DNA from 2 places in the Mesorhizobium sp. 131-3-5 genome. Region 1 is predicted to be linked to the other one. Evidence: predicted binding sites of a transcription regulator. Region 1 holds the regulator's gene; the other holds the start of a gene.

What was found. The regulator LexA, encoded in region 1, represses DNA repair genes until DNA is damaged. The targets are predictions, from matches to a motif close to TGTTCNNNNTGTGTTCNG.
Region 2: a site for LexA is predicted at 8,399-8,416, ahead of JG747_RS25285 (ATP-dependent helicase). Genes of this name have one in related genera too.

The regions. Positions count from the first base shown of each region.
Region 1 covers NZ_AP023254.1:4,269,519-4,285,028, forward strand. The annotation lists gene gltX (glutamate--tRNA ligase) at 1-1,390, opposite strand, end outside; gene JG747_RS20780 (ComEC/Rec2 family competence protein) at 1,494-3,947, shown strand; gene lexA (transcriptional repressor LexA) at 3,941-4,678, opposite strand; gene JG747_RS20790 (GntR family transcriptional regulator) at 5,057-5,830, opposite strand; gene JG747_RS20795 (ABC transporter substrate-binding protein) at 5,983-6,969, shown strand; gene JG747_RS20800 (ABC transporter ATP-binding protein) at 7,029-7,808, shown strand; gene JG747_RS20805 (ABC transporter permease) at 7,814-8,737, shown strand; gene kynU (kynureninase) at 8,757-10,004, shown strand; gene kynA (tryptophan 2,3-dioxygenase) at 10,009-10,845, opposite strand; gene JG747_RS20820 (AMP-binding protein) at 10,842-12,467, opposite strand; gene JG747_RS20825 (alpha/beta hydrolase) at 12,782-13,612, shown strand; gene JG747_RS20830 (molybdopterin molybdotransferase MoeA) at 13,659-14,864, opposite strand; gene moaC (cyclic pyranopterin monophosphate synthase MoaC) at 14,864-15,346, opposite strand; gene trpC (indole-3-glycerol phosphate synthase TrpC) at 15,413-15,510, opposite strand, start outside.
Region 2 covers NZ_AP023254.1:5,128,063-5,143,572, reverse strand. The annotation lists gene JG747_RS25335 (molybdopterin-containing oxidoreductase family protein) at 1-1,044, shown strand, start outside; gene JG747_RS25330 (arginase family protein) at 1,145-1,948, shown strand; gene JG747_RS25325 (flavin-containing monooxygenase) at 1,962-3,149, opposite strand; gene JG747_RS25320 (Lrp/AsnC family transcriptional regulator) at 3,178-3,657, opposite strand; gene JG747_RS25315 (diaminopropionate ammonia-lyase) at 3,760-4,968, shown strand; gene JG747_RS25310 (Zn-dependent hydrolase) at 4,965-6,197, shown strand; gene JG747_RS25305 (M20 aminoacylase family protein) at 6,202-7,362, shown strand; gene JG747_RS25300 (hypothetical protein) at 7,680-7,853, shown strand; gene JG747_RS25295 (hypothetical protein) at 7,886-8,032, opposite strand; gene JG747_RS25290 (hypothetical protein) at 8,145-8,318, shown strand; gene JG747_RS25285 (ATP-dependent helicase) at 8,431-10,524, shown strand; gene dapB (4-hydroxy-tetrahydrodipicolinate reductase) at 10,533-11,309, shown strand; gene JG747_RS25275 (ABC transporter substrate-binding protein) at 11,571-12,527, shown strand; gene JG747_RS25270 (ABC transporter ATP-binding protein) at 12,636-13,445, shown strand; gene JG747_RS25265 (ABC transporter permease) at 13,457-14,335, shown strand; gene JG747_RS25260 (sensor histidine kinase) at 14,349-15,510, opposite strand, start outside.

The DNA.
Region 1 (15,510 bases):
CCTCGCGCCCAAGCACGGCAAGCACGTCGAACACGCCAGGCGAGGTGCTTTTGCCGGTCAGCGCGGCCCGCAACGGTTGGGCCACGGCGCCAAGCTTGTGGCCACCGGCCAGCGCATAGTCGCGGATCACGGCTTCCGCCGCGGCTGCAGTCCAGTCGCCGGAAAACGCATTCAAAGCTTCGTGAGCGCCGCGCAGGATCTTGCGGGCGTCGTCGTTGAGCAGGAGGGCCGCCTTCTCGTCGACCGGCAGCGGTCGCGTGGCGAACAGATAGGCCGCGCCATCGACGAGCTCGACCAGCGTCTTGGCGCGCTCCTTCAGGCCCGGAAGGGCCGCCAGCAACTGCGCCTTGTTGTGTTCGTTGAGGCGCGCGGCCATCGCCGGGCCACCCTCGAGATAGGGCAGAGTGGCGATGAAGATGTCCAACAGCTTCGCGTCGGCCATGCGCCGCATATGCGCGCCGTTGATCGCTTCCAGCTTGGCGAAATCGAAGCGGGCAGCGCCCTTGTTGACGTCGCCGATATCGAACCAGGAGATCATGTCCTTGATCGACATGATCTCGTCATCGCCATGACTCCAGCCCAGGCGCGCCAGGTAGTTGAGCAGTGCCTCCGGCAGGTAGCCCATGGCCCGATAGGCTTCGACGCCGAGCGCGCCATGGCGCTTCGACAGCTTGGCGCCGTCGGCGCCATGGATCAGCGGGATGTGCGACATAGACGGCACGTCCCAGCCCATGGCGTTGTAGATCACGGTCTGGCGGGCCGCATTGGTCAGATGGTCGTCGCCGCGGATGATGTGGGTGACACCCATGTCGTGGTCGTCGACGACGACGGCATGCATGTACGTCGGGTTGCCGTCCGAACGCAGGATGATGAAATCGTCGAGATCCTTGTTGGGGAAGCGCACCGCGCCCTGGACGCGGTCATGGACGATCGTCTCGCCTTCGGTCTGCGCCTTGATGCGGATGGCGCCCTTGACGCCCGCAGGCGCCTCAGAGGGGGCGCGGTCGCGCCACTGGCCGTTGTAGCGCGGCGGCAGGCCCTTAGCCCGTGCTGCCTCGCGCATCGCCTCCAGCTCGGCCGGCGTCTCGTAGCTGTAATAGGCCTTGCCCAGACGCACGAGTTCCTCCGCGACCTCGCGGTGGCGCGGCGCGCGCTCGAACTGCGAGACCGCGTCGCCGTCCCAGGTCAAGCCGAGCCAGGAGAGGCCGTCGAGGATGGCAGCTGTCGCGGCCGCGGTCGAACGCTCGCGATCGGTGTCCTCGATGCGCAGCAGCATCGTGCCGCCGGTGTGTTTGGCATAGAGCCAGTTGAACAGAGCCGTGCGCGCGCCGCCGATGTGCAGATAGCCGGTGGGCGAGGGGGCAAAACGGGTGACGACCTTGTCGGACATGAAACTCTCGGAAACCATCTGAAGCGGGGTGCGGCCGCGCGGACTTTCGCGCGTCGCGCGTTCATGTAGCATAGGGCGTCAGGCGTGCAAGGGGCAGGACCCGATGGCTGGACGAGGCTGGGGCTCGGATCAGGGCGAGGACGCTGGTGTTGGCGTCAGCGAACGGTCGATGTTTGCATCTCCCCTTGCGAACCCACTGCCATCGCCCCTTATGCCTGCACCCGGCAGCCAGCCGCCGCAGGCGGATATGCCGGCGACACTTCCGCCGCCTGCTTCAGGCCGGATTGTGCGTGTCCGGCGGCGACTCGCCCGGGTTTCCTGGCCTCGCCTACGCCATAGTGCGGCGACGGCAGCGGAGCTCGAGCTTGACCGGGGCATCGCCTTCCTGCTGGTGCCGGTTTGTCTGGCCGCTGGAGCCATCGGCTATTATTCGCTCGCGACGGAGCCTGATTTTGCAAAGCCTGTCGCGGTCGTCGTGCTGATGGCGGTCTGTGCGCTTGTTTCGCGCTCCTGGCCCAAAACCCATCTGGGCTTCACGGCGGCATTGTTGTGCGCGCTTGGCCTGCTTGTCGCCAAGGTCGAGACATGGCGGGCGGGCACCCAGATGCTGGGTTCGGAAATCTCGACGCAAGTCACCGGCCGTGTCGTTTCGCTCGACCGGATGGAGACCGGCCGCATCCGGCTGACCATCGACGTGACGTCGACCGCCCGGCCGAAACTGCGCTATGCGCCGGAAAGGGTCAGGCTTTCGGCGCGAGATATCCCGGCGGAAATGACCGCCGGCTCCCTGGTCACCGGCTATGCTAAACTGTTGCCGCCGACCGGTCCGGTGCGGCCGGACAGTTACGATTTCTCCTTCGACAGCTATTTTGCCGGCATTGGCGGCAGCGGATTCTTTCTCGGCAACCCAAAGCTTGTCTCAGCCACGGACGACGAGGTGCCGCTCACGGCCCGCCTTTTCTCGGGGATAGAAAATGCCCGTGAAGCCATTGCCGACCACATCAGGGCCACGGTTGGCGGTGCCGAGGGTGAGATCGCGGCGGCGCTGATCGTCGGCGTGCGGGCCGGCATTCCCGATGAAATCAACGAGGCGATGCGACGCACCGGCATCTATCACATCATCTCCATTTCCGGACTGCATATGGCGCTCGTCGCCGGTACCATCATGGGGCTGCTGCGCGGCGCCTTCGCGCTGTTTCCGGACTTTTCCGCGCGTCGGCCGGTGAAGAAATATGCGGCCGCCGCGGCCCTTTTCTCGATCGCCGCCTATCTCGTCATTTCCGGCGTCGTCGTCGCGGCCGAACGCAGCTTCATCATGCTGGCGGTGATGCTGATTGCCGTGCTGTTCGATCGCGCGGCGCTGACCATGCGCAATCTTGCGATCTCGGCGATCGCCGTCATTGTGGTGTCGCCGCATGAGGTAGTCGGCCCAAGCTTCCAGATGTCGTTCGCCGCGACCGCGGCGCTGGTCGGGGCTTATGCCGGCTGGGCGGATCACCATGCGGGAAAGGCAAGACCGCCACCGCCAAAGCGATCCCTGCCGGGTTTTCTCACGCGAAAATTCCTGCTGGCGACGGGTGGGTTGGCGATGACATCCATCATCGCCGGCTGCGCCACGGCGCTGTTTGCCATCTGGCATTTCCAGCGTGTGTCGCCGCTCAGCCTGTTCGCCAATCTGGCCGTCATGCCGATCGTGTCACTGATTGTCATGCCTTTCGCTGTTCTCAGTTCGCTTGCGATGCCCTTTGGTGCCGACGGTCCCTTCCTTTACGTGATGGGCAAGGGCCTGACCGCAATGATCGCCATATCGGCGTGGATATCGGAGCGCTCCCCGGTCGATGCGGTCGGGCTGATTTCGCAGCAATCCGTGCTGCTGGTGACCATCGCCCTGATCATCGCGACGATGGCGACGACCTGGCTGCGGCTCGCGGCAGTGCCATTCGCGCTTGCCGGCCTGCTGACAGTATCGGATACGCGCGCCCCGGATGTGCTGATTTCCGAAGATGCGCGTTTGGTGGCGCTGCCGATCGGCGGTGGAGAACTCGCGGTCAGCCGGGCTCGCCCGAACGAGTTCACCGTCGACAATTGGAAACGCGCGCTGGTGTCCGAAACCATCGTCGTGCCGGAGATGTTCGACAAGGCGGACTGGCAATTCGACATTGCCGATGCCGCCAATCTGCCGCCGGGAGCGCCGTTTTATTGCACGGATGGCGTCTGTCTTGCCCGGCATCCGTCAGGGGCGATCATCGCGCATGTCGAAGACCGCAAGGACACCTGGAAGGCTTGCGGCTTCGCCGATTTGATCGTCGTCAATGACGCAACCGGCTATGATTCCTGCCACAATCCGCTGGTTGTTGTCGTCACCAAACGGCAACTTGCCCGCAAGGGCAGTGCCGCCGTCTTCTTCGACCGCCAATCGGCGACAGGTCCGCCAATCATCAGCTTCGCGGTGGACGGGCCATATCGGCCCTGGCACGAGCAGCGAAAATTTTCGCGCGAGGCGAGGGGGCTGCCGCCCTATCAAAAACCCGAAAAGCCGGCCGTTCCTGCTCAGTAGCGCCGGATCAACCCGACAAGCTTGCCTTGCACCTTGACCCTGTCTGGCCCGAAAATGCGCGTCTCGTAGGCCGGGTTGGCGGCTTCAAGGGCGATCGAGGCGCCCTTGCGGCGGAACCGTTTCAGGGTTGCTTCCTCCTCGTCGACCAACGCCACGACGATCTCGCCCGGGCTCGCCGTGTCGGCGTTGCGGATGATGACCGTGTCGCCGTCGAAGATGCCGGCGTCGATCATCGAGTCGCCCTTGACCTCAAGTGCATAATGCTCGCCACCCATGATCATGTCCGGCGGTACCGAGATCGAATGTGTCTGATGCTGGATGGCATCGATCGGCACACCAGCGGCGATGCGACCCATCACCGGGATCGACACGGCGGAAACCGCATCGTCATTATTGCCGGCCGCGGGCAAGCGCGATGCCGCCGGCTTGATCTGGCGGCCAAGACCACCCTGGCCGAGGCTGCCCTGGATGACGCTTGGCGAGAATTTCTTTGCCGCGTTGAGGCCGGGTGCGATCGAATCCGGCAGCCGCAGCACTTCCAGCGCCCGCGCCCGGTTGGGCAGCCGGCGAATGAAGCCGCGTTCCTCCAGTGCCGTGATCAGGCGATGAATGCCTGACTTGGAGGCAAGATCGAGCGCTTCCTTCATCTCGTCGAAGGAAGGCGGAATGCCGCTTTCCTTGAGCCGTTCATGAATGAACATCAGCAGTTCATGTTGCTTGCGTGTCAGCATGGCGGCCCCCAAGGCATTGAACGACGGGTGTGAATCAGAATCGAAAAACAAACCCAGAACAAACACTATCTGTTCCAGTTGTGTTCCGCAACTGTTTAAAGTTTAATGAATTTGTTAACGCGTCTGAAATTATTTGGCCCCGGCAGCGGGCCGCGCTCGACCGCTTCCGCTCCCCCGCAGGTTCATTGAAATCATTTTGGTTAATGGCCTGTGGCCTACCCCTGGATGCGGTTTGGCATCAGGCGTTTGAGAGGCGTCCACAGAGCGGATTTGTACGGTGTATCGATCCATTTCCGGCGGAACGAAACGAAATCAAAATGCCAACGGTCGCGGGTTCAGGCCGGCCACGGCCGCGTGGATCTGGACGCCGCGGCGACGTCATCCGGAAACCGCTTTCAGGCTGCCGGCGCGCGCGGTGTAGGTGTTGGCGCCGTTGTCTTCGCTGTGGACATAGACATGCAGCGTGTAGCCGATATGCGCCGTCATCAGCGCCTTTGCCCGCTCGACGTCGCGATCGAGCGCCGCTTCCATGATTGCGGTGTGATGCTCGATGGCGATCGCTTCGCGCAGCGCGTCCATAGCCTCGCCATAGCCGTCCTTGAGGCCGGCCGCCGCCCGCAATGTCGGCGCCAGGCCGAGAAACCGATGATGCCGACACAGCTGATCGGCGATCGTCGAGCGAAAGCGCAACAGCCAGTTCGACGTCGCCGCGCTCAGCAACGCCGCATGGAAGGCCTCGTGGCTCTCGTCCCATTTGTCGACGGCCGCATCGGAAGGGTCTTCGACCGCGGTCTTGCAGCGGGAGAGCCGGTAATGAGCGGTGACGACCGCGTCCTCCCATTCCCTGCCGCCGTTCGCGATCGATTCCAGGAACAGCGGCATTTCGACAACCATCCTTGCGCGCGCCAGGTCCTCGAGCTCGGCGCGCGACACGGGAGCGACGGCAAAGCCGCGATTGCTGATGGCGGTGACCAGGCGCTCGGCTTCAAGTCGGGACAAGGCTTCACGCAGCGGCGTCCAGCCGACGCCGTATGTGCTGCGCAGCGCGCTCAGCTTGAGCGGCGCGCCCGGCATGAGGCGGGTGGTCAGGATATCGCGCCGCAGCAGCTGATAGGCCGCCTCGGTCTTCGTGGAATTGTTCTGATCCTGCATCGCCATCCGTCCGTCATCGGCTTGCGAAAATTATATATGAAGCGGAGGTATGGCAAGAATTATATATAATGTTTGACACACGGCGGGCGACTGACCATGATCGCCGCAGTTGCCGTCCTGTGGGCGGCGCTGATCAAATCTGGGAGGAAATGATGTTGAAGTCGAAGTCCGCTTGGCTGTCGGGATTGGCCCTGGCAGGCGCATTAATGGTCAGCGCAGGCAGCGCCGCGGCCGATCAGATACGCATCGGCATCGCTAATTTCGGCGAGCATCCGCAGCTCAATGCCGCCATAGCCGGCTTCAAGAAGGCATTGACGGACAACGGTTTTGTCGAGGGCAAGGACGTCGTCTACACCGAAAGCCATACCAACTTCGATGCATCGCTGGTGCCGCAGATGATTGCCAAGCTGCAGGCGGAGCAGCCCAAGCTGATCTACACCATCACCACGCCGGTATCGCAGATCGCCAAGAAGGCGCTCGCCGGTTCCGGCATTCCGATCGTCTTTGCCGCTGTCACCGATCCGGTGGCGGCCAAGCTGGTGCCGTCGTGGGACGCCGGAGACGAAGGCATGACCGGCGCCAGCGATCTGCAGGATGTCGCCGCGGTGATGGCCTTCACCAAGAAGCTGCTGCCGAACGCCAAGCGCTTCGGGGTGCCTTACAATCCAGGCGAGGCCAATGACGTTGCCCTGATAGAAAAGATCAAGGCGGCGGCGCCGGCGGCCGGTTTCGAGGTCGTGGAAGTCGGCATCGACAACGTCAATGACATCCAGCAACGCATCGCTTCGCTCGCCGGCAAGGCTGACGTGATCTACGGTCCGGCCTCGAACCTGATCCAGCCTGCAATCGCCGCTGTCTCCGCGGCCGCACGCCAGGCCGGTATCCCGGTCGTCAACTCTGATGACAGCGCGGTCCGCAACGGCACCGTGCCGGCGAGCTTCGCGGTCAATTACACGCAGGTCGGCATGAACGCCGGCAACATCGCCGCCGAAATCCTCAAGGGCAAGGATCCCAAGACGATCGCGCCGTCGCGCCCGGCCTACAAGGATCACATGGCAACGATTTCCCGCAAGGCGATGGCCGCGTTCGGCATCGAGATACCGGCTTCGATGGCCGATTGCGGCTGCATCGTCGACTGATATCGGGCTGCAAGGGGCGATGGCGTTGGCGCCGTCGCCCTTCCGGCCAGGGAGGAACGATGCTCGATATCCGATCCGCGCGCAAAGTATTCTACAAGGGGCAGGCCGACGAGAAGGTCGCGCTCGACGGCCTCAGCCTGTCATTGGCCACCGGCGAGTTCGGCATCGTCATCGGCTCCAACGGGGCCGGCAAGAGCAGCATGCTCAACGCTATTTCCGGAGCCCTCGTCCTGGATTCCGGCAAGATCCTGATCAACGGCGCCGACGTGACAGCCATGCCGGTGCACAAGCGCGCCACACGATTGGCGCGCGTCTTCCAGGATCCGATGCGTGGCACCGCCGCCAGCATGACCGTGGCGGAGAACATGCTGCTGGCCGATCTGCGCAGCCAAAAACGCACGCTGCGGCAAGGGCTAAACGCCACGCGGCTCGCGTCCTACAAGGAGCGCCTGTCGATATTGGGCCTCGGCCTCGAAAATCGTCTCGACACCCGTGTCGACCTGCTCTCGGGCGGGCAGCGGCAGTCGCTGTCGCTGATCATGGCAGTCGGCGGATCGCCGGACCTGCTGCTGCTCGACGAGCATACCGCGGCACTCGACCCGCGCACGGCCGAGATCGTCATGCAGGCGACGGTGCGTGCCGTCAACGCGCTGAAGCTGACCACGCTGATGGTGACCCACAACATGCAGCACGCCGTCGACTATGGCAGCCGGGTGATCATGCTCGACGCGGGCCGGGTCCTGCTGGAGGTCTCCGGCGAGGAGAAGGCGAGGGTCACGGTTATCGATCTGATCGGCCATTTTTCCATCAAGACCGACCGCATGTTGCTGGCGAGCTGATCACCATGGGCTTTATTCCGGACGTTCTGACGAGCTTTGTCGCGATCATGCCGGTGACCCTGGCGCAGAGCCTGATCCTGGCCTTTGTCGTGCTCGGCATCATGATCCCGTTCCGCATGCTGAACTTTCCCGATCTCACTAGCGAAGGCGCCTTTCCGCTGGGCGGCTGCGTCTGCGGCGTGCTGCTGGCTGCCGGGGTATCGCCGCTGACCTGCATCGTCGTCGCATTTGTGGCGGGCTTCGCGGCGGGTTGCTGCACCGCCTTCATCCATCTGCGCTTCCGCATCCACACGCTGCTGGCGGGCATCCTGATGATGACGATGCTCTACAGCATCAACCTGCGCATCATGGGCAAGTCTAACCTTTCGGTTTTCGGCTCGCCCACCGTGTTCGACTGGGTGCCGTTCGCGCGGCCGGGTTTTCCGGCCAGCAAGATCGTCGTCGCCGGCCTTCTCGCGCTCATCGCCTTTGCGGCGCTCTACATGTTCTTCAGAACCGAGAAGGGGACCGCCGTGCGCGCCGTCGGCGCCAATCCCGACATGGCCGAGGCGCAGGGCATCAATGTCTGGGCGGCGACCATAGGCGGTGTCGGGCTGGCAAGCGCGTTTTCGGCCTCGAGCGGCGCGTTGATGGTGCAGTCGCAGGGATTTGCCGACGTCAATATGGGGCTGGGCATCCTCATCAACGGCCTTGCCGCGCTGATGATCGGCGAGGCGGTCGTTGGCAAGCAGACGGTCTCGCGCCAGCTGCTGGCGCCCTTTGCCGGCGCGATCATCTACTACCAGCTGGTGTCGTTCTGCCTTGCCGCCGGCATGCCGCCTCCCGACCTGAAGCTTGCCACGGGCCTGTTCGTGCTCGCCATGCTTGCTCTGCCGAGCCTCAAGCGCAGCCGGGGACCAGCGCCCGCGCGCGAAGCGATCCGTGAATAACCAGGGAATGTCACACATCATGCGTGCAACGATCGATCTCGCCGCAGTCGAAGCCATGGATGCGGCGGATCCGCTGCGTGCCATGCGCGACCGCTTCATTTTGCCGGAAGGTGTGATCTACCTCGACGGCAACTCGCTGGGTGCCGCGGCGCCCGCCGTCTTCAACGAGCTGCAAAAGGCGGCGACGCAGGAATGGGCGCAGGATCTCATCCGCGCCTGGAACACCGCCGGCTGGTTCGACATGCCGGTCGCGCTCGGCGACCAACTCGGACGTCTGATCGGCGCCGAGGCCGGCCAGACGGTGGTCTGCGACACGACCTCGATCAACATCTACAAGGTGCTGCATGCAGCCCTTGGCATTCGGCCGAACCGCTCGGTCATCGTCGCTGAGGGCGACAGTTTCCCGACCGATCTCTACATGGCCGAAGGCGTGGCCTCGACGCGGCCGGGCACGGTGCTGCGGCTCGAAGGCGTCGACGCGCCCACCATCGAGGAGCTGATCGATGAGCGCGTCGCGGTCATCCTGGTCAACCACGTCAATTACAAAACCGGACAATTGCGCGACATGGCCGCGCTGACGTGCAAGGCCCATCAGGTCGGTGCGCTGATCGTCTGGGATCTCTGCCATACGGCCGGCGCGTTGCCGGTCGAACTCGATGCTGCGAACGCCGATTTCGCCATTGGCTGCACCTACAAATATCTCAATGGCGGTCCGGGTGCGCCGGCGTTCATCTATGCAGCGAAGCGCCACCACGACGACGTCCATCAGCCGCTGAGCGGTTGGTGGGGCCATGCACGGCCCTTCGCTTTTGAACAAAGTTATGCGGCCGGCAGCGGCATCCGCCGGTTCCTGTGCGGCACGCAGCCGGTGCTGTCGATGCGGGCGCTGAAAGGGGCGCTCGATATCTGGGACGATGTCGACATGGCGGCGGTGCGCAAGAAGAGCATCGCGCTCACCGACCTGTTCATCCAGCTCGTCGAGGCCAGATGCGGCGCCTACGGCCTCGAACTCGAAGGTCCGCGCGACGGCAATGCGCGCGGCAGCCAGGTGTCGTTCCTCCACCCGCATGGCTACCAGGTGATGCGGGCCTTGATCGAGCGCGGTGTGATCGGCGATTTCCGCGCGCCGTCGACCATCCGCTTCGGCTTCACGCCGCTCTATGTCGGCTACAAGGACGTCTGGCAGGCGGTCGAGGTGCTCGAGGACATCCTGCGCACCGGCGCCTGGCAGGAAGCGCGTTTCGCGGTCAAGACGGCGGTGACTTGAGACCTCAGAGCCGCGTGCGGACCGTCCACAGTTCCGGAAACAGCACGACCTCGAGCATCTTCTTGAGATAGGACGCACCTGAGGTGCCGCCGGTGCCGCGCTTCAGGCCGATGATGCGCTCGACCGTGGTGACATGGTTGAAGCGCCAGCGGCGGAAATAGTCCTCGAAATCGACCAGCTTCTCGGCCAGCTCATAGAACATCCAGTAGCGCTGCGGATCGCGGTAGACGGTCTGCCAGGCGACCATGACCTCTTCGTTCTCGGTGCGGGTCTCACGCCAGTCGGTGCGCTTGGCATCGGCGCCGATGTCGAACCCGTTGCGCGCCAGAAGCAGCAGCGCTTCGTCGTAAAGCGATGGCTCGGCCAGGATGGCCTCCAGCTTGCCGGTGAGGTCCGGCCGGTGCTTGTGAGGTCCGAGCATTGCTAGGTTGCGGTTGCCAGCCATGAACTCGATGGCGCGGTATTGCCAGGACTGGAAGCCAGAGGATTGGCCGAGCGCGTCGCGGAACTCGGTGTATTCGCTTGGAGTCATCGTGCGCAGCACGTCCCAGGCGTTGTTCAACTGCTCGAAAATCCGGGCGACGCGCGACAGCATCTTGAAGCTCGGCTCGAGGCGGTCGGCGCGAATGGAGCGTATGGCGGCGCCAATCTCGTGCAAAGCAAGTTTCATCCAGAGCTCCGAGGTCTGGTGCTGGATGATGAACAGCATCTCGTCATGCGCCGACGACAGCGGCGTCTGTGCGTCGAGCACTTTTTCCAGATGCAGATAGTCGCTGTAGGACATGCGCTCCTTGAACGACATCTGCGCGCCTTCGGAGGCCGGATCGTAGGGCTCGCTCAATTGATTTTCTCCGTACGCAGCCGGAAGCGCTGGATCTTGCCGGTCTGGGTCTTGGGCAGGGCGGCGATGAATTTGACCGAGCGCGGATATTTGTAGGGCGCTATCGTTGCCTTGACGTGGTCCTGCAGGCGCTTGACGGTCAACGCATCGGGCGCCACGCCTTGCACCAGCACGACATGCGCCTCGACGATCTGACCGCGTTCGCCGTCATCGGCGCCTATGACCGCGCATTCGGCGACATCGGGATGCGACAGCAGTGCCGCTTCGACCTCTGGTCCGGCGATATTGTAGCCGGCGCTGACGATCATATCGTCGGAACGCGCGGCGAAGTGGAAGAAACCGTCCTCGTCCTGGGAAAAGGTGTCGCCGGTGAGGTTCCAGCCGTCGCGCACATACTCCTTCTGCCTGTCGTCGGCCATGTAGCGGCAGCCGGTTGGTCCGCGCACCGCCAGCCGTCCGGTCTCGCCGCGTGGCACCTCTTGCATCGCGTCGTCGACGATACGCGCTTCATAGCCGCCCACCGGCTTGCCGGTGGATGCAGGCTTCATGTCGCCAAAACGGTTGGAGATGAAGATGTGCAGCATTTCGGTGGCGCCGATGCCGTCGAGGATCGGCTTGCCGGTCTTCTCGGTCCATTCCTCGAAGACCGGAGCCGGCAAGGTCTCGCCGGCCGATACGGCGACACGCAGCGATGACAAATCGGCACCTTCATCCATGGCCTTCAGCATGGCGCGGTAGGCGGTAGGCGCCGTGAAGGAAATGGTCGCTTTGTAGGTCTCGATGATGTGGATCATGTTGGGCGGCGTCGCCTGTTCCAGCAGCGTCGCCGCCGCTCCAAAGCGCAGAGGGAAGATGGCAAGGCCGCCAAGGCCGAAGGTGAAGGCGAGCGGCGGCGAGCCGACAAAGATGTCGTCCGGCGTGACCTGGAGGATTTCGCGCGCATAGGCATCAGCGATGATCAGGAGATCGCGGTGGAAGTGCATCGTGGCCTTCGGCACGCCCGTCGTGCCGGAAGTGAAGCCGAGCAGGGCGACATCGTCGCGGCCGGTGTTGACGGCGGTGAAGGTGACCGGCTTGTCGAGCGCGGCGCGGTCGAGCTCGGCATCGTGGTTGGCGGTGCCGTCGAAACCGATCACCTGCTTCAGGAAGGCGCTGTCCTTGGCGCAGGCGGTCATCTCGTCCATCAGCCTGGTGTCGCAAAGCGCGGTGGTGATCTCCGCCTTGTCGACGATCTTGGTAAGTTCGCCGGCGCGCAGCATCGGCATGGTGTTGACGACCACCGCGCCGACCTTGGTGGCGGCCAGCCAGCAAGCAACCATTGCGGGGTTGTTGGCGGAGCGGATCAGCACCCGGTTGCCCGGCTTGACGCCATAATTCTCGACCAGCGCGTGGGCCAGCCTGTTCGTCCAGTCAGACAGTTCCTTGTAGGTGCGGCGGCGGCCATTGCCGATCAGGGCGGTGTGATCGCCAAGACCCTTCTCGACCAGCCTGTCGGTCAATTCGACGCCGGCGTTAAGGCGTTCGGGATAGTCGAAGCCGTCGAGCAGGAAGTCCGGCCACTGATCCGGCGGCGGCAGATGTTCGCGCGTGAACGTGTCGATATGCGCTGAAGGCCCAAGCATGTCGCCGCCATCCCATTTGCTGCCTGGCCAGTGCGCGAAGCATCTGTCCGAGGTCGTGGATCTGAAGTTCCCGTCTTTTCGCGAGAGGCTTTGTGTCGCCAGTTACACCTGTTTCGGCGACGCCACCGGAAGGGTGGACATTCGCAGGTTTGGACAGCACAGCGGACCTCCCATTGTCGACTGTTCTCGGGGCAGGATCGCACCAGTCGAAATTTGTTTCAAGCCTAAAATGTTTTTGCCCTGAAGCATTGACGCATGGCATGGTGGCGGCCATTGCTAGCGTCAAACGCATGCGTTTTTGGGGGAGGGTGCCGATGCCTAGACATCGCATTGCCGATTGGAACAACGCCTACGCCAATGGCGCGAACATCGCCGGCAGCGACCGTTGGCCGGCAGCGTGGGCGGAACCGGCGCAAGCCTTCCGGAACGCGCTGGCGGCAGAAGGCCGGGCACGGCTGGACATCGCCTATGGCGAGCGGCCGCGAAATCGCTTCGATCTTTTCCTTCCCGAGGCCGCGCCCCAGGGGCTCATCGTGTTCATCCATGGCGGTTATTGGCTGGAGTCCGACAAGAGCGACTGGTCGCATCTGGCCAAGGGCGCGGTCAGCAGCGGCTTTGCCGTGGCGATGCCGTCCTACACGCAGTGCCCGGACATACGCATCGCGGGCATCGTCCGTGAAGTCGGCGCGGCGATCGAAAAAGTGGCGGCAATGGTCGACGGACCGTTGATGCTGACCGGACATTCGGCCGGCGGACATCTCGCCAGCCGAATGGTGACCACATCGACGCCTCTGGCGGCCGATGTGGCAAAGCGCATCCGCCATGTCGTTTCGATCTCGGGCCTGCACGACCTTCGTCCGCTCATGCGCACCGGCATGAATGGCGCTTTGGCAATCGACGAAGCCGAAGCGCAGGCCGAGAGCCCCGCCCTGTTGCGGCCCTTGGATGGCACCCGCATCACCTGCTGGGCCGGCGGTGGCGAGCGTTCCGAGTTCCTGCGCCAGAATGCGCTGCTGGCCAATATCTGGACCGGTCTTGGCGCCACCACCATCTGCGTGGTCGAGCCCGACCGGCATCACTACGACATTGTCGATGGCCTCGCCGATCCGGCGCATGCGCTGACGCGAACCTTGATCTCGGAATAGGGGAGATCGTTTTTGTCCTGTTATCAGTTAATTATGGGATAATCCTTCAGCGCAGCATCAGCACGCTGCAAGAATCCCCGGCAGCGGATGCAGGGGCAAATGGCGCCCGCACGATCAGTCCATTGGCGTCGGCCAGCATCCTCAGCATGGACGAGTCCTGGATGCTGAACGGCGTCGCCACGAGCCCGCCATCGTCCTCCCTGACCACCGACCGCACATAGTCTTGGCGCAGGTCATTGGCCGGCATTGCGGCGCCCAGTCGGGCCGAACGGATGTCCTGACGATGATCACGGCCGCCTAGCCTCGCCAGAAGCGGCTTGAGGAACAATTGCGAGCAGACCAGGCTTGCCACCGGATTGCCGGGCAGGCCGATGCACCTGATGTCGCCGAGGCGTCCGAACATCAGCGGCTTGCCGGGGCGCATGGCGATCTTCCAGAATCCGAGCGTCATGCCTTCGCCGGTCAGCACGTCATGGATCAGGTCATGGTCGCCAACCGAGGCGCCGCCAAGCGTGACGATGACATCCGCACCGGCCGCGACCGCCTTTTTGACCAACGCTGCGATGGCATCCTTGCGGTCGGCGGCAATGCCGAGATCGAGCGCGCGGGCGCCGACCGATTGCGCGGCAGCCGCGACGCCATAGGCGTTGGAAGAGATGATCTGGTCCGGCCCGAGATCGCTGCCGGGCGGCACCAGCTCGTCGCCTGTGGCGATGATGGCGACCATCGGCCGCCTTACCAAACTCACTTTGGGATGGTTGGCCGATGCCGCCAGCGAGAGTGCCGCCGCATCGAGCAAACGACCTTTTTCCAGCAGGACGTCGCCCTTGGAAAAGTCGAGGCCGATGCGGCGTATGTTGCGCCATTCCGCAGTGGGCTCGATCACTTCGATCTCACCGCCGCCGAGATCCCTCACGTTTTCCTGGATGACGATGGTGTCGGCACCTTCAGGCAGCGGCGCACCGGTGAAGATACGCACGGCCTGGCGCTCGCCGACGGTGCCCTCAAAACCGCGCCCGGCCGGTGCCATGCCGATCACCGAAAGTTTCGATGGCACGGACGCCACTTCGGCCGCGCGCACCGCGTAACCATCCATGGCCGAAGCGTTGAAGGGCGGCTGAGTGCGAAGTGCCGCGACCTGTTCCGCCAGCACCCGATCGACCGCGTCGAACAGAGAAACGCTTTCGCTGGCCAGGGGGGCTGCACCATCCAGCAGGCGCTCAAGCGCCTCGGCCACCGGAACCAGCGCCATCAGGCGCCAGCCTTGTAGTCGCCGGACTTGCCGCCGGTCTTTTCCACCAGCTTGATGCCGGAAATGACCATGGCGCGGTCCACGGCCTTTGCCATGTCGTAGATGGTCAGGCAGGCGACCGATGCGGCGGTCAGCGCTTCCATCTCGACGCCGGTCTTGCCGGTGACACGCGCCAGCGCGGTGACTTTCAGGCCGGGCAGCGCGTGGTCGGGCTCGATGTCGACGGAAACCTTGGTCAGGAGCAGTGGATGGCAGAGGGGGATCAGCTCATGCGTCTTCTTCGCCGCCATGATGCCGGCGATGCGGGCGGTGCCCAGCACATCGCCCTTCTTGGCGTTGCCGGCGAGGATGGTCTTAAGCGTCGCGGGCTGCATCGAGACGAACCCTTCGGCGATCGCCGTGCGCGTCGTTTCTTCCTTGTCGCCGACATCGACCATATTGGCCTCGCCCTGTGCGCCGAGATGGGTGAGGGCCGATGTCATCGTCAGACGGCCATAGAGCGACGTGCGTCCATTCGGACGCACAAAGTACGCTCTATCACTTTGAATCTATGCATCGTGCTCTCCGAAAATCGATTCCGATTTTCGGGCCGATGCATCCAGCGCCTTGCCCGTCAGCAGAAGGCGGGTGGCGGCGGTGACGTCCT
Region 2 (15,510 bases), 860 kb from region 1:
TATCTCGACCATTCGCGCATCGGTCCGGTGCTGACCGGCGCCGGCGACGCGCTCTACGGCGGACCGCCAGTGACGGCGATGCTGATCCAGAACACCAACCCGGTGAATGTCGCGCCTGAGCAGCGGCTGGTGAAGCAGGGCTTTCTGCGCGACGACCTGTTCACTTGCGTGCACGAGCAGTTCATGACCGACACCGCCAGGCTGGCCGATGTGGTGCTGCCGGCGACGATGTTTCTGGAGCATGACGACGTCTACAAGGGCGGCGGCAACCAGCACATCACGCTCGGGCCAAAGCTGATCGAGCCACCGGAAGGGCCGCGCACCAACCATTTCGTCATCGAGCAACTGGCCGAGCGCCTCGGCGTCGCCGACCGCCCGGGCTTCGGCCTGACAGAACAGCAGCACATCGACATCATTCTCGGCAAGCGTGGGCTGGGCAGTTTCGACAGCTTGAAAGAGCAGAAATGGGTCGATCTGCAGCCGGATTTCGAGGCCGCACATTTTATCAACGGGTTTGGCCATGCGGATGGTAAATTTCGCTTCCGCGCCGACTGGACCGGCCAGGCGGCTCCCAACCGGCCGCCGAAGAGCATGGGCCTGTTCGGACCGGTGGAGCGCCTGCCAGAGTTTCCCGACCATGTCGACCTGATCGAAGTGGCCGACGAGGCGCATCCGTTCCGGCTGACGACCTCGCCGGCGCGCAACTTCCTCAACTCGACCTTTGCCGAAACGCCGGTGTCGAAGGAAAAGGAAGGCAGGCCGGCATTGCTCCTCCATCCCGACGACGCGGCGGATCTTGGGCTTGCCGACGGCGACCGTGTCGAGGTCGGCAACCCGCGCGGCGAGTTGGTGCTGCACGCGAAGTTCTTCGACGGCATCAAGCGCGGCGTGGTGATCGCCGAAGGCATCTGGCCGAACAGCGCGCATGAGCGCGGCGAGGGCATCAACGTGCTGACCGGAGCCGATGCGCCGGCGCCCTATGGCGGCGCCGCCTTCCACGACAACAAGGTCTGGCTGCGCAAGGCGAACGAGCCGGCAGCCTAGCCGATCTCAATCCCTGGCACGGACCTGGCCCAACCAGCTCTCGTCGCAACGGCCAACTCGTACCGGTATAGAGGCTCTCTCTGCATCGGGGAGGACGTCGATGACAGGCGCGATTTCGCTTCTGAGAATACCGCATGACGAGAACTCGTCCCATCTGCGCGGCTCGGCCGACGCCCCAGCGCTGATCAGGCGGGAGCTGCATAGCGACGCCCACAGTTCGTGGAGCGAAACCGGCTTCGATCTGACGGATCGCTTCCTCGACCATGGCGACATCGACTTTGCCGGCGCCGGCGACCCCTGGGAACGCATCGAAAGCGAGGTCGGACGCGCGCTGAATGCCGGCCATCCGCTGATCAGCCTGGGTGGCGATCACGCCATTGCCTGGCCGGTTCTGCGTGCCGTGCGGCGGCGCCACCCTAGCCTGACGATCGTCCAAATCGATGCACACCCCGATATCTATCCTGCCTATCAGGGCAATTTGCGCTCCCACACCTCGTCCTTCGCCCGCATCATGGAGGAGCGGTTGGCCGACCGGCTGATTCAGATCGGCCTGCGCACGCTCAACGACGACCTTCGCGGCCAGATCGGGCGCTTCGGCATCGAGGTGGTCGAGGCGCGCCATGTCAGCGAGGGCCTGCGGCTCGACCTCACAACACCAGTCTATGTCTCGATGGATCTCGACGGGCTCGACCCCGCCTTTGCACCCGGCGTCTCGCACCGCGAGCCCGGCGGGCTGTCGACCCGGCAGGTCATCAACCTCATTCAAGGCATCGACCAGCCGATCGTGGCCGCCGATATTGTCGAATACAATCCAAGCCAGGATCTCTCCAACATGACGGCGCTTGTCGCCGCCAAGCTGACGAAGGAGATCGCCGGCATGATGCTGAAGACTGCACTGGGATAGGGCAGGCCGCAGATCACACCGGCAGGATTTCGGAAGCCTTTTTCCTGTTCAGCCGGTGCCTTATATCGTCGGCGATCGCCTGCGCCTCGATCCCGATCTCGCGCAGCAATCCGGTGACTGCATTGTGGAAACCAATGAGGTAGAGACCGAGATCCGAGGCTTTGGGGGTAACGCCACTGCGGTCCGGCTGGATGCCGGGCTCGAGAAATCTGGCATAGCCCGGCCGGTAGCCGGTGGCGAAGATGATCGCGTCGAATTTGCTGTGTTTGCCGTCGGCAAAACGGGCGCCGCGTTGCGAAATCTCGGCGATATCGGGCGCGACCTTGATCGCGCCTTCGCGGATCTTGCCGATGGTGCCTACATCGATCACCGGAATGCGCGATGCAATCGCAATCTGTTCTAGCAGTCCTTGTCCCGGCCGTTTGAGCCCGTATTTTTCCAGCCTGCCCAGCACCACGTCGAGAATGACCGGGAAAAGAACATCGTTGAAGCGTTGCGGCCCCAGGCGCGCAGCCATGCCGACCATCTGGATGGGCACGCCGAACAGTTCGCGCGGCACGATATGAACGCCGCCGCGTACGGAAATGGTCGGCTGTGCACCGTTTTCCGCCAGATCGAGCGCAATCTCCGCGCCGGTGTTGCCCATGCCGATGACCAGCACCGACTGACCGGCGAACGGTTTGGCATTGCGATAGTCCGCGCTGTGCAATGTCTTGCCCGTGAAAGTGTCGATACCGGCAAACCCGGGCCGCAAGGGCTCGGCATTGTAGCCTGACGCGATCACCACATGTTTGGCGCGCAACGGTCCGGATGGCGCGGCCACACGCCAGCCGCGACCGTCCCGGGTGACCGCTTTCACCGTTTCTCCGAACTGGGGCCTGAGGTCGAAGCGTTGCGCGTAGGCATCGAGATAGTCGACGAAGAGAGCGCGCGGCACATAACGCGGATAGTGTTTAGGAAAGGGCACGAAGGGCAGCGACGAATAGCGCTTGGTCGTATGCAGATGGACGCGCTCGTAATGGCGCCGCCAGGCAGGGGCGGCCTGCTGCTCTTTTTCGATGATGATGAAGTCGACGCCGGCCTGCCGCAGGCATGCGGCAACCGCCAGGCCCGCCGGCCCGGCCCCGATGATCGCTACTGTCGTGGTGCGGTCCAAGCACGCCTCCCAGCTCAATTCGCGTCCTGAGAATGTCAAAAGCATGGCGGTGGAGCCTGCCTGCCGGCAAGGCTCAATCCGGCAACGGCACCGTCAGCCCGACCTTGACGCGGTCCATGGCCACGAAGGTGCGGAATTTCCGGACATTGTTGTTGCCGAAGAACAGCTTTCGAGTCAGCGCCTCATAGGCGCCCATGTCGGCCACCGTGATGACGAGGATGAAGTCGGCCTCGCCGGTGACGTAATAGCACTGCTGCACTTCGGGCGTTTGCGAGAATTGCCGCTTGGCCGCGTCGATCAGCTCGGTTCGCTCGCTCTCCAGCTCCACCTCGACGAAGATGGTGATGGGCTGGCCGACCGCCGCGGGTTCGATGATTGCGACATTGCTTGCAATGACGCCGGCCTGCTCCATGCGCTTGATGCGGCGCTGCACCGCCGGTGCCGACAGGTTCACCACTTCGCCGATCAGCCGCTGCGGCGTCGTGTTGTCGCGCTGGAGGATGGCAAGGATGGCGAGATCGAAACTGTCGAGCGGAGGCGATGATGGAGGCAATGCGGTATCCCGGTGAAACAAACTTGCATTTCGCAGGCTCAATTACAGCGCTCTTTGCGCCTGTCCTGCAATATGTTGTCGCTGACTGCCAAGGAGGCGCCAGTGTTCCTGCCCAATCGCAATGCCTTGCACGGTGAGCCGCTTGATGCGACCGATGCCGAAACCCTCGGGATCGCGGGCGCGGACACGGTCGAGCGCTTTCTTGCCCATCGCGACAATCACGCGATGACGCCGCTGCACGCGCTGCCGGCGCTGGCGGGCGAACTTGGCCTCGCTGCGCTGCATGTCAAGGATGAGGGCTTTCGTCTCGGCCTGGGCAGCTTCAAGGCGCTGGGCGGCGCCTATGCTGTCTTCCGCCTGGTGTTGGAAGAGGCAGGCAAGCGCCTTGGCCGCCCCGTCGATATCGAGGATCTCGATCGTGCCGATGTTCGCTCGGTCGCCGCGAAGATGACATTTGCCTGCGCCACCGACGGCAATCACGGCCGCTCGGTCGCGCAAGGCGCCGAGCTTGCCGGCGCCAGGGCCGTGATCTTTGTCCATGCCGGCGTCAGCGACGGACGCATTGCTGCCATAGCCCGCTACGGCGCTGAGATGGTTCGCGTCGATGGCAATTATGACGATTCTGTCAGGCAAGCGGCACAGGTCGCGGCCGAGAAGGGCTGGAGCGTGGTGTCGGATACGTCGTGGCCGGGTTATGAGCGGATTCCCGGCCTGGTGATGCAAGGCTATACGGCGATCGTGCGCGAAGCGCTGCGCCAGCTCTGCGAACCGCCAACCCATGTCTTCGTCCAGGCCGGCGTTGGCGGCATTGCCGCGGCGGTGGCCGGCCATCTCGCCATCGTGCTCGGCGACGCCAGGCCGACCTTCATCGTTGTCGAGCCAGCGCGCGCGGCCTGCGTTGTCGCGGCTGCCCGGGCAGGGCATGTGGTCAAGGTGGCGCACGACCAGCCGACGGTCATGGCCATGCTTGAATGCTATGAGGCCTCTCAGGTCGCCTGGCGCGTGCTGGCGCGCGCCGCCGATGCCTTCATGGCCGTGGACGAGGGCGACGCGGTCGGCGCGATGCGGCGGCTGGCCCTGCCTGCCGGCAGCGATCCGGTCATCGTTGCCGGCGAGAGCGGCGGGGTCGGTCTTGCCGGACTGATCCGGGCGATGGCCGAAAACAGGGCCGATCTTGGCCTCGACGGCAAATCCCGCGTGCTGGTGATCAACACCGAAGGCGCCACCGACCCGCATCGCTATGCCGAACTGGTTGGCATGAGCCCTGCTGATGTGTTGGCCGGCAAGCTCGTTGCCGAGGCAACGCCATGATCGCGGTCGACGCGCAGCGCCTGCTTGGCCGCATCCGCGAACTTGGCGCTGTTGGCCGCGACGGCGAGGGCAGGCTGACCCGGCTGGCCGCCTCCGACACCGACAGGCAGGGCCGTGACCTCTTTGTCGGCTGGCTGCGCCAGGCCGGGCTCGATGTCGCCATCGACCGCATCGGCAACATTTTCGGCAACTGGCAAAGTGCCGACAATGTAGGCGAGGCGCCGCTGCTCATCGGCTCCCACATCGATACCGTCATCGACGCCGGCATCTATGATGGCTGCTACGGCGTGCTTGCCGGGCTGGAGGTGATCGAGACGCTGAAGGCATCGGGTCTCTCGCCGTTGCGCCCGCTCGCCGTCGCGGCCTTCACCAATGAGGAGGGCGTGCGCTTCTCCCCCGACATGATGGGGTCGCTGGTCCATGCCGGCGGCGTCGATGTCGAGGCGGCACTCGCCGCTGTCGGCACCGACGGCAGCACGCTCGGGCAGGAACTCGTCCGCATCGGCTACGCCGGCGAGCGCGAACCTGGCTTTCTCAAGCCGCACCTCTATGTCGAACTGCACATCGAACAGGGGCCGGTCCTGGAGCGCGAAGGCATTCCGATCGGCGCGGTGGAAACCCTGCAGGGCATCTCCTGGCAGCGCATCACCCTCGATGGCGTCGCCAACCATGCCGGCACCACGCCGATGTCGATGCGCTGCGACGCCGGATATGCCGCGGCACGCGTGGTCACCTTTCTGCATGACCTTGCCGCGGCCTCCAACGCGCCGACCGTTGCCACCGTCGGCACGATGCGCTTCGAGCCGAACGCCATCAATGTCATCCCATCGCGCGCCGTCTTGACGGTCGACCTGCGCGATCCCGACGAGCAGAGCCTGCAAGCACAGGAGGCGTCGCTGGCCGCCTTTCTCGAACAGCTCGCCGCCGAGGGCATCACCGTGTCGGTCGAACGGCTGGCCCGCTTCGAGCCGGTTGTTTTCGATGGGCAGGTCGTCGAGTTGATCGAGGCTGCTGCCAGGAAGCGCGGGCTTGCCTCGCGGCGCATGACCTCTGGCGCCGGCCATGACGCGCAGATGATCGCGCGCATCGCGCCGGCGGCGATGATCTTCGTGCCGAGCGCCGGAGGCATCAGCCACAGCCCGCATGAACACACCGAGGATGCCGAGCTTGTTGCCGGCGCCAACATCCTGCTTGATGTGGTCGCTGAACTTGCCGAACTCGAGGGCTGAAGACATGGCTAAACTCGATCCAGAAACGCTGAAGCGCGAGATGACCGCCTGGCGGCGCGACCTGCACGCGCACCCCGAATTCGGCTTCGAGGAGAAACGCACCGCGGCCTTCGTCGCGGCCAAGCTGCGGGAATTCGGCCTGTACGATGTCGCCGAGGGCGTCGGCGGCACCGGCGTCGTCGGCACGCTGAAGCGCGGCAGCGGCAACCGCGCCATTGCGTTGCGGGCCGACATGGATGCGCTGCGCATCGCGGAGCAATCAAGCGCGCCCTACCGCTCCGGCAATCCCGGTATCATGCACGCCTGCGGCCATGATGGCCACACTGCCATGCTGCTTGGCGCGGCAAAGCTGCTGGCGGGCGAGGGTGGTTTCGACGGCACCGTGCGCTTCATCTTCCAGCCGGCCGAGGAGTGGGGCAGGGGCGCGCTGGCCATGCTCGACGACGGCCTGATGCAGCGCTTCCCCTTCGCCGAGATCTTTGGCCTGCACAACATGCCCGGCCTTCCCGTTGGGCACTTCGAGACCCGTGCCGGCCCGGTCATGTCGGCCGAGGATAATTTCGAGATCGTGCTCAAGGGGCTCGGCGGCCACGCGGCACGGCCGCATTCGGGCAACGAAACGCTGGTCGCCGCCTGCGCGCTGGTCACCAATCTACAGACCATCGTTTCGCGCCGCCTGAGCCCGACCGACATAGCCGTGGTTTCTGTGACCGAACTGATCACCGACGGCACCCGCAATGCGCTGCCTGGTCTTGCCCGCATCCTCGGCGATGCGCGCAGTTTTCGCCCCGAAGTCAGCGCGGAGATCGAACGCCAGATGCGCATCATCGCCGAGGGCACCGCGGCCGCCTACAACGTTGCCGCCGAGGTCAATTACACCAGGGAATTCGTGCCCTTGCACAACGATACCGAACTGGTCGAGGCGGCCTTCGCCGCCGCCAAAAATGTCTTCGAGCCCGGCAATATCGCGATTGCCCGCGAGCCCGTGACGGCGTCGGAGGATTTTGCCCGTTTCCTCGATCACGTGCCGGGCTGCTTCGTCTTCCTCGGCAATGGCGAGGCTTCGGCGCCGCTGCACAATTCCAGCTATGACTTCAATGATGAAGGGCTGGTGTTCGGCGCCAGTTTCCATGCCGCCATCGTCAGGCAACGGCTCGGATTTTGATCGGCTGCGGACCCTCGTCGGCACGCCTTTGCCGGTGGAAAACGCCTGAAAAGGCCGAAATCCGCGATCCCGCATGACGCAGGGGCAAGACTCAGCTACCTTGTATGGTGCGGCGGACCTGATTTATCCGCTTGGCCGGCGCCTTCTCCTCCCAAGCGGCGCCGGCCTTCTTCCCGCGCCGATCTCCTTCTAAATTAGCATCCATTAAATTTAGAATATTCGCACTTGCAGGGCGTTAGCGTCTTTATGGCATGGAAGGCGCCGGTATTTGGGCTGTTGCGGGAAGACGGATGCGCGGGCGGAGCTGGATAAAGGCGTTGCGTCAGGACGAGGCGCGGCAGGTGCGTGCGCGCATCGCCGAACTCGAAAGAACCCTCACAGTGGCATCGCCGGCCCGAGGCCGTCAGTTGCAGCAGGACGCCGGCCACGAACTGCGCAATGCCAAGTTCCGCCTTGAGCTGCTTGAAGAATGCATCGCTGCAATGCATTGAGGTTTTGCGGTCCTCATTGCACCGGAACTATCTCAGTTGCTGACAGTCTCCGTGTCCATGACAGGATCGCTGGCGTGAGAGCTTTGTTCGGCACCAGGGGCCTTGGTCGGTGGCAATTTGTTGTCGCAGGCCGAGACAGCCAAAACCACCAGAATGAGGGCTAATCCTAGCTTCTTCATCGCTGTCGCCTCCACCCTATCAACGACGCGCCATCGGTTTTGGTTGCGAACTTCGCGTGATGGAACAAACCGTCATGTTTCCGGTTGACTCTCATCAGAGGAGAACCGCGGCATGATCCGTTTGCTTCTAGCAGGTACATTCGCCTTTCTCGCCTATCGCCTCGCGCGAAAGATGATCGATGACGTGCCCGGCGACATCGATCCCCTGTTGCTGCCCGCGTCGAGAAGTGACCGAGACGTTCTGCGCCGCCAATCGGCGGCCATGGGTGTCGATCCCCGGCGGTAGGGCAATTCCAGGAAAAGCGCACAGCGCTTTGCGTTGGGAATTGCATCAAAATCAAGGGTCCGTCGCGCCGCTTGCATGTTGCGAACAAAGCGGAAACGATGCTTGATGGGCGATGAACCTCGCCGCCCATGATTCGACATTTGTGGAACCGACTCCCCAGCCCGCCTATCTCGCGCGGCTGAACGACGCCCAACGCCAGGCCGTCGAGCATGGCGACGGCAAGATCGCCGGGCCCTTGCTGGTCATTGCCGGCGCCGGCTCGGGCAAGACCAACACGCTAGCGCATCGCGTCGCCCATCTGATCGTCAGGGGTGCCGACCCGCGCCGTATCCTGCTGATGACCTTTTCGCGGCGCGCCGCGTCCGAAATGGCCAAGCGCGTCGAGCGCATCGCTGGCGAGGTGCTCGGCCGCGACGCCGCGGTCATCACCGATGCGCTGACCTGGGCAGGCACTTTTCACGGCATCGGCGCCCGGCTGTTGCGCGACTATGCGCTGGAGATCGGCCTCGACCCGGCCTTCACCATCCATGATCGCGAGGATTCCGCCGACCTGATGAACCTCGTGCGCCACGAACTTGGCTTCTCGAAAACGGAGGCACGTTTCCCAACCAAGGGCACCTGCCTTGCCATCTATTCGCGCGCCGTCAACGCGCAGGTGCCGCTCGGCGAAGTGCTGGGTTCTGCTTTCCCCTGGTGCGCCGGTTGGGCCGATCAGCTCAAGCAACTGTTCGCCGGCTATGTCGAGGCCAAGCAGGCGCAGAACGTGCTCGATTACGACGATCTGCTGCTCTATTGGGCGCAGATGGCGGCCGAGCCGGAAATAGGGGCGCATCTGGGCGGGCGTTTCGACCACGTTCTGGTCGACGAATACCAGGACACCAACCGGCTGCAGGCCTCGATCCTGATGGCGCTGAAACCCGACGGCGCCGGGCTGACGGTGGTCGGCGACGATGCGCAGTCGATCTATTCGTTCCGCGCCGCCGAGGTGCGCAACATCCTCGATTTTCCAAAACAGTTCGCGCAGGCCGCCGATGTGGTGATGCTGGAGCGCAATTACCGCTCGACAGAAACCATTCTGGCCGCCGCCAATGCGGTGATCGGCGAGGCCTCGGAGCGCTTCACCAAGAACCTTTGGTCGGAGCGCAAATCCACCGACAAGCCAAGGCTGGTGAGCGTCCGCGACGAGGTCGAGCAGGCCAACTTCGTCTGCGATACCATTCTGGCCGAACGAGAAGCTGGCACGGCGCTGAAATCGCAGGCAGTGCTGTTTCGCGCCTCGCATCACAGCGGGCCGCTGGAGATCGAGCTGACGCGGCGCAACATTCCCTTCGTCAAGTTCGGCGGCCTGAAATTCCTCGATGCCGCCCATGTCAAGGATGTGCTGGCGGTGCTGCGTTTTGCCGAAAACCCGCGCGACCGCGTCGCCGGCTTTCGCGTCCTGCAACTGATGCCGGGCATTGGCCCTTCGGCTGCCGCGCAGATTGTCGAGACGATGACATCGGCTCTGGACGAGGCGATGGGGCTGGCCGGCTGGCGGCCGCCGCAACGCGCTGCAGATGACTGGCCGGGTTTCGTCTCGCTCTATTCCGGCCTGCGGGCCGGCGCCAAATGGCCGGCCGATCTCGAACAGGTCAGGCTCTGGTACGAGCCACATCTGGAACGCATCCATGAGGATGCCGTCACACGTCGCGCCGACCTGTTGCAGCTCGAGCAGATCGGCTCTGGCTACGCTTCGCGCGAACGCTTCCTGACCGAACTCACGCTCGATCCGCCGGACGCGACCAGCGACCAGGCGGGGCCGCCGCATCGCGACGAGGACTATCTGATCCTGTCGACCATCCACTCGGCCAAGGGCCAGGAGTGGAAGAACGTCTTCGTGCTCAACACCGTCGATGGTTGCATTCCGGCTGATCTCGGCGTCGGCACCAAGGAGGATATCGAGGAGGAGCGCCGGCTGCTCTATGTGGCGATGACGCGCGCCAAGGATAGCCTCAACCTGGTCATGCCGCAGCGCTTCTTTCCCCATGGCCAGGCCGCGCGCGGCGACCGTCACCTCTACGCCTCACGCACCCGCTTCATCCCCGCCTCGATCCTTGGAGCGTTCCAGCAGATGTCGTGGCCGAGCGCACAGGCGGCACAGGGCAGGGCGCCCCGGCCGGAGGTGCGCGTCGATATCGGCGCGCGCATGCGCGGCATGTGGAAATAGCTGAGATCATGGTGCAACCGCCGATCCGGATCGCCATCGCCGGCGCGCTGGGCCGCATGGGCCGCCAGATGGCAGAGGCCGCGCTTGCCGATCCGCGGCTCGCGCTTGCTGCCCGCTTCCATCGCCCAAGCAGTGTCGGCGATGGGCTGGCGAGCCGCGACGAGGCGCTTGCCATGGCCGATGTGGTGATCGATTTCACCACGCCCGCCGCCTCCGCCGATCTGGCGAAGGTTTGCGCGGACCGGAGCGGGCCCGCTTTGGTGATCGGCTCGACCGGTTTCGATGCGGGCGAACTGGCTGATATAGCCGATGCCGCGAAAACGATTCCCATTGTGCGCTCCGGCAGTTTTTCGCTCGGGCTCAACATGCTGGTCGGGTTGGTCGAGCGGGCGGCGAGAGCGCTCGCCCCCGAAGATTGGGACGCCGAGATTTTCGAGGCGCATCATCGCCACAAGATCGACGCGCCGTCAGGCACCGCACTGATGCTGGGACAGGCTGTCGCCGGTGGACGCGGCGTCGAACTGGACGCGGTCGCCAGGCGCGTCCGCGACGGCGTCACCGGCGCGCGGCCAGCCGGCGAGATCGGTTTTGCGGTGGTTCGCGGCGGCAGCATCATCGGCGAACACAGCGTCAGCTTCTGTGCCGAAGGCGAGCTTGTTACCTTGTCGCACGCTGCCGGCGACCGCACCATGTTCGCCCGTGGCGCCATCGCCGCGGCACTTTGGGTGTCGGGACGCTCGCCCGGCGAATATGATATGCGCGACGTGCTTGGGTTTGACCGCTGAACTTGGCACGGCGGGCATTTTCACGACGCCGCGACGGCCTGCTGGCCACGGCTTACTGATCCGTAAGCTTTGCCGTCATTTTCGGCTTTACCCTGAAAGCTGGATGAAAGGTTGGTGCCATAACTCTTGTCCGGCGCCCCCATATTGTCGCGCAAACGCGATGGGAGAGAGAGGGGCGCGGGAAACGAACAAAGGGAAGAGGCCATGTCGCTCGCGCGAATTCTGCTTGATTCAGCCGCCACAACCGCACTCGTCGCCACCATGGCCTTGTCAGCGCCGTCCGTACACGCCGCCGACAAAGTTTCCATCATGGTCGGCGGCTACGAGAAGCAGATTTACCTGCCAGCCAAACTGACCGAAGCACTGGGCTACTTCAAGGACGAGGGTCTCGACGTCGAGTTGCTGAATGAGCCGGCCGGGGTCGACGCCGAAAACGAGATGCTTGCCGGTGCCGTGCAAGGAGTTGTCGGCTTTTATGATCACTGCATCGATCTGCAGGCCAAGGGCAAATTCGTCGAATCCATCGTCCAGTTCAGCCAGGCGCCGGGCGAGGTCGAGCTCGTTTCGACCAAGCATCCCGAGATCAAGTCGCCCGCCGACTTCAAGGGCATGAGCCTGGGCGTGACCGGTCTAGGCTCATCGACGAATTTTCTTACCGAATATCTTGCCGTCAAGAACGGCTTGAAGCTCGGCGAATTCACTTCGGTTCCGGTCGGCGCCGGCAACACCTTCATTGCCGCCATGCAGCAGGACAAGATCCAGGCGGGCATGACGACCGAACCGACGATCACGCGGCTGCTGAAGACTGGTGAGGCCAAAGTCCTTATCGACATGCGCACGATGGAAGGCACCAAGGCCGCGCTCGGCGGCACCTACCCGGCCGCCTCCCTCTATATGCAGACAGATTGGGTCGAAGCGCACAAGGACATCGTGCAGAAGCTGGCCAACGCTTTCGTCAAGACGCAGAAGTTCATCAATTCGCATAGCGGCGCCGAGATCGCCGACAAGATGCCGAAGGACTATTATGTCGGCGACAAGGAAGGCTATGTGAAGGCCCTCGATGCCGGCAAGGCGATGTTCACCCCCGACGGGATCATGCCCGAGGGTGGACCTGAGACAGTGCTGACGGTTCTTTCAGCCTTCAAGAAGGAACTGCAGGGCAAGCAGATCGACCTTGCCAAGACCTACACCTCGGAATTCGTCAAGAACGCCAAGTAGCAGGCCGTGCCGGCGCGATGAAGCCATCGCGCCGGCACCCGTCAGTTTTTCACGTCCGGCGGCCTTGGGGCCGACGGCGGGCGTCTGCTCTTATCCAGGAGTTCCACCATGGCTATTGAAAAAAATGCACCGGCGATCGAGCTGATCAACGTCAGCCGGCGTTTCCTTTCACCCACCGGCAAATCGCTGACGGCACTGCGCGACTTCACCATGACCGTACAGCGCGGCGAATTCGTCGCCGTTGTCGGCCCGACCGGCTGCGGAAAATCCACCACCCTCAACTTGGTGACCGGACTGGCAAGCCCAAGTGCTGGCGAAGTTCGTGTCATGGGCGCGCCGGTCAAAGGGATAGACCCGCGCATCGGCTTTGTTTTCCAAAGCGATGCCCTGTTTCCGTGGCGAACCGTGATCGACAACGTGATGGCTGGTCCGCTCTTTCGCGGCAAGGCCAAGTCCGAAGCCATGGCCGCGGCGCGAGACTGGCTAGCGCGCGTCGGCCTGTCGCGATTCGAGCAGCATTATCCGCACCAGCTTTCGGGCGGTATGCGCAAGCGCGTGGCGCTGGCGCAGACTTTCATAAACGGTCCGGAGATCCTGCTCATGGACGAGCCGTTTTCGGCGCTTGACGTGCAGACCCGCGTGCTGATGCATGAGGAGTTGCTGCGCCTTTGGTCCGAAGCAAAGGCTTCCGTGGTCTTCGTAACCCATGACCTGGAAGAGGCGATTGCCTTGGCCGACAAGGTCTATGTCCTGACCGCCGGGCCGGCCACCGTGAAGTCGGTCTACACGATCGACCTGCCGCGCCCGCGCGTCGTCGCCGACATCCGCTACGAACAAAGCTTCATCGATTACTCGCGCACCATCTGGGCCGACCTCAAGGAAGAGGTCGAGACCAGCTATGCACGCGCGGCGGCCTGAGGAGGAACGCCATGACAGATGCCGCTATCGACATCAGGGCAGGGGCATTCAAGCCTGGCACTTCCGACGCGGAAATCGAAGCGGCCGCGGCAAAGGCGTCGCAGCGCCGCCGCCGCACCGTCATATTCTGGCGGGTCGCCATCCTGGTCGCCTTTCTCGGCTTGTGGGAGATTGCCGCGCGCCTGGCGTGGATCGATCCGTTCTTCTACGCGATGCCGAGCGCGATCGCGCAGCGGCTCTATGAATGGACGACGGAAGGAACGTCCGAGGGGCCGCTCTGGTATCATCTCTATGTTACCATGGAAGAGTCGGTCATTGGCTTTGTGACCGGCTCGGTAGCTGGCATCATCATCGGCGTCGCGCTCGGCCGCAACCGGATGGCCGCCGACATTTTCTCCATCTACATCAAGGTGATCAACTCAATCCCCCGCGTGGTCCTGGCACCGATCTTCATCATGATTCTCGGCCTTGGCCTCGCTTCGAAAGTGGCGCTTGCCTTCGTCATGGTTTTCTTCGTTGTCTTCCACAATGCATTCCAGGGCGTGCGGGAGGCCGACAGGGCAATGATTGCCAATGCCCGTATCCTCGGAGCCTCCAACTGGCAGTTGACGCGCTCGGTCATCGTCCCTTCGGCGATGAGCTGGATCTTCGCCAGCCTGCATGTCAGCTTCGGCTTTGCCATCATCGGTGCGATCGTCGGCGAATTCGTCGGCTCGCGCTATGGCATCGGCCTGCTGATCAATATCGCCAAGGGATCCTTCGACGCCGCCGGCATGTATGCGGCCATCGTCATTGTCATGGTGGTGGCGCTTGGCGCCGAATATCTGATGACGATGGTCGAGGATCGCCTGGCGAAATGGCGTCCCCAGCCGTTGCATGAGACGCAGTGAGCGGCGACATGGGCTAGCTGCTTGCCAGTGGCAACCTCACGTCAACAACCAGACCGCCGGCCGCGCCATCCCGCAGGGTGACGCGGCCGCCGGCGTTTTCGATAACCTCGCGCACGATGGCGAGCCCCAGCCCGCTGCCTTCCTCGGTCGAGCCGGCGATGCGATAGAAGCGCTCGAACACGTGATCCCGCTCTTCCACCGGGATGCCAGGCCCGTCGTCGGTGACCGTCAGTACGGCTTCGCCATCGAGGGCCGCCAGCCTCACAGTGACGCTGCCACCTGACGAGGAGTAGCGCAGCGCATTGTCGACGAGGTTGACGATCATCTCACGCAGCATGGTGCCGTCGCCGATGACCGGCACGGGACCGGCCTCCTCAAGGCCGAGATCGACGTTGCGGCTGACGGCGATCGACGCATGGGTTTCCAGAACCTGGCGAGCCGCTTCGGTCAGGTCGACACGGTCGGCGCGCGGCCGTCGGCTGCCCGGCTCGGCTCTCGACAATGTCAGCAGTTGTTCGGCAAGCCGTGCCAGGCGGCCGGAGCTTGCCTGCAAGGCCACCAGTGCCTCGTGGCGGGCATCGGGGACTGTCTCTCGCAGCGCGTAGCTCGCCTGCGTCGACAGCAGCGCCAGCGGCGTGCGCAACTGGTGCGCGGCATTGGCGACGAAGCGGCGTTGCGACGCCATCTGTGCCCGCACGCGTGCCATATAGGCGTTTAGCGCATCGATCAGCGGGCGGATTTCACTCTGCGCGCCCCGCACTTCAATCGGATCGAGGTCGCTGCGGTTCGGCGAACGCACCGCGTCGCGCAGCCTGATGAGCGGCGCCAGGCCGCGATGCAGGCCAAGCAGCACGAACAAGCCGGCGATCGCCACCAGCGCCAACTGCTGGGCAAAGGCGCCAAACCAGAGTCGCCGCACCATCGCGTCATGTCCGGCAAGGGTGACGCCGACGGTAACCGATATCGGCGAATCCTCGGCGGCGCCGACCACACCCTGGCTGAAGGTAAGCAGCCGCAGCCGGTGATCGCGATAGGTTGCCTCGGTGCTGGACGGCGTCAATGCCTCCGGCAGATTGGGATAGCCGGTCAGCAGCCGCCCTCTGGCAGTCTTGACATGGTAGTAGACGCTGTCGCGGTCGCCCGTATCGAACATCTCGATCGCTGCCGGCGGTATC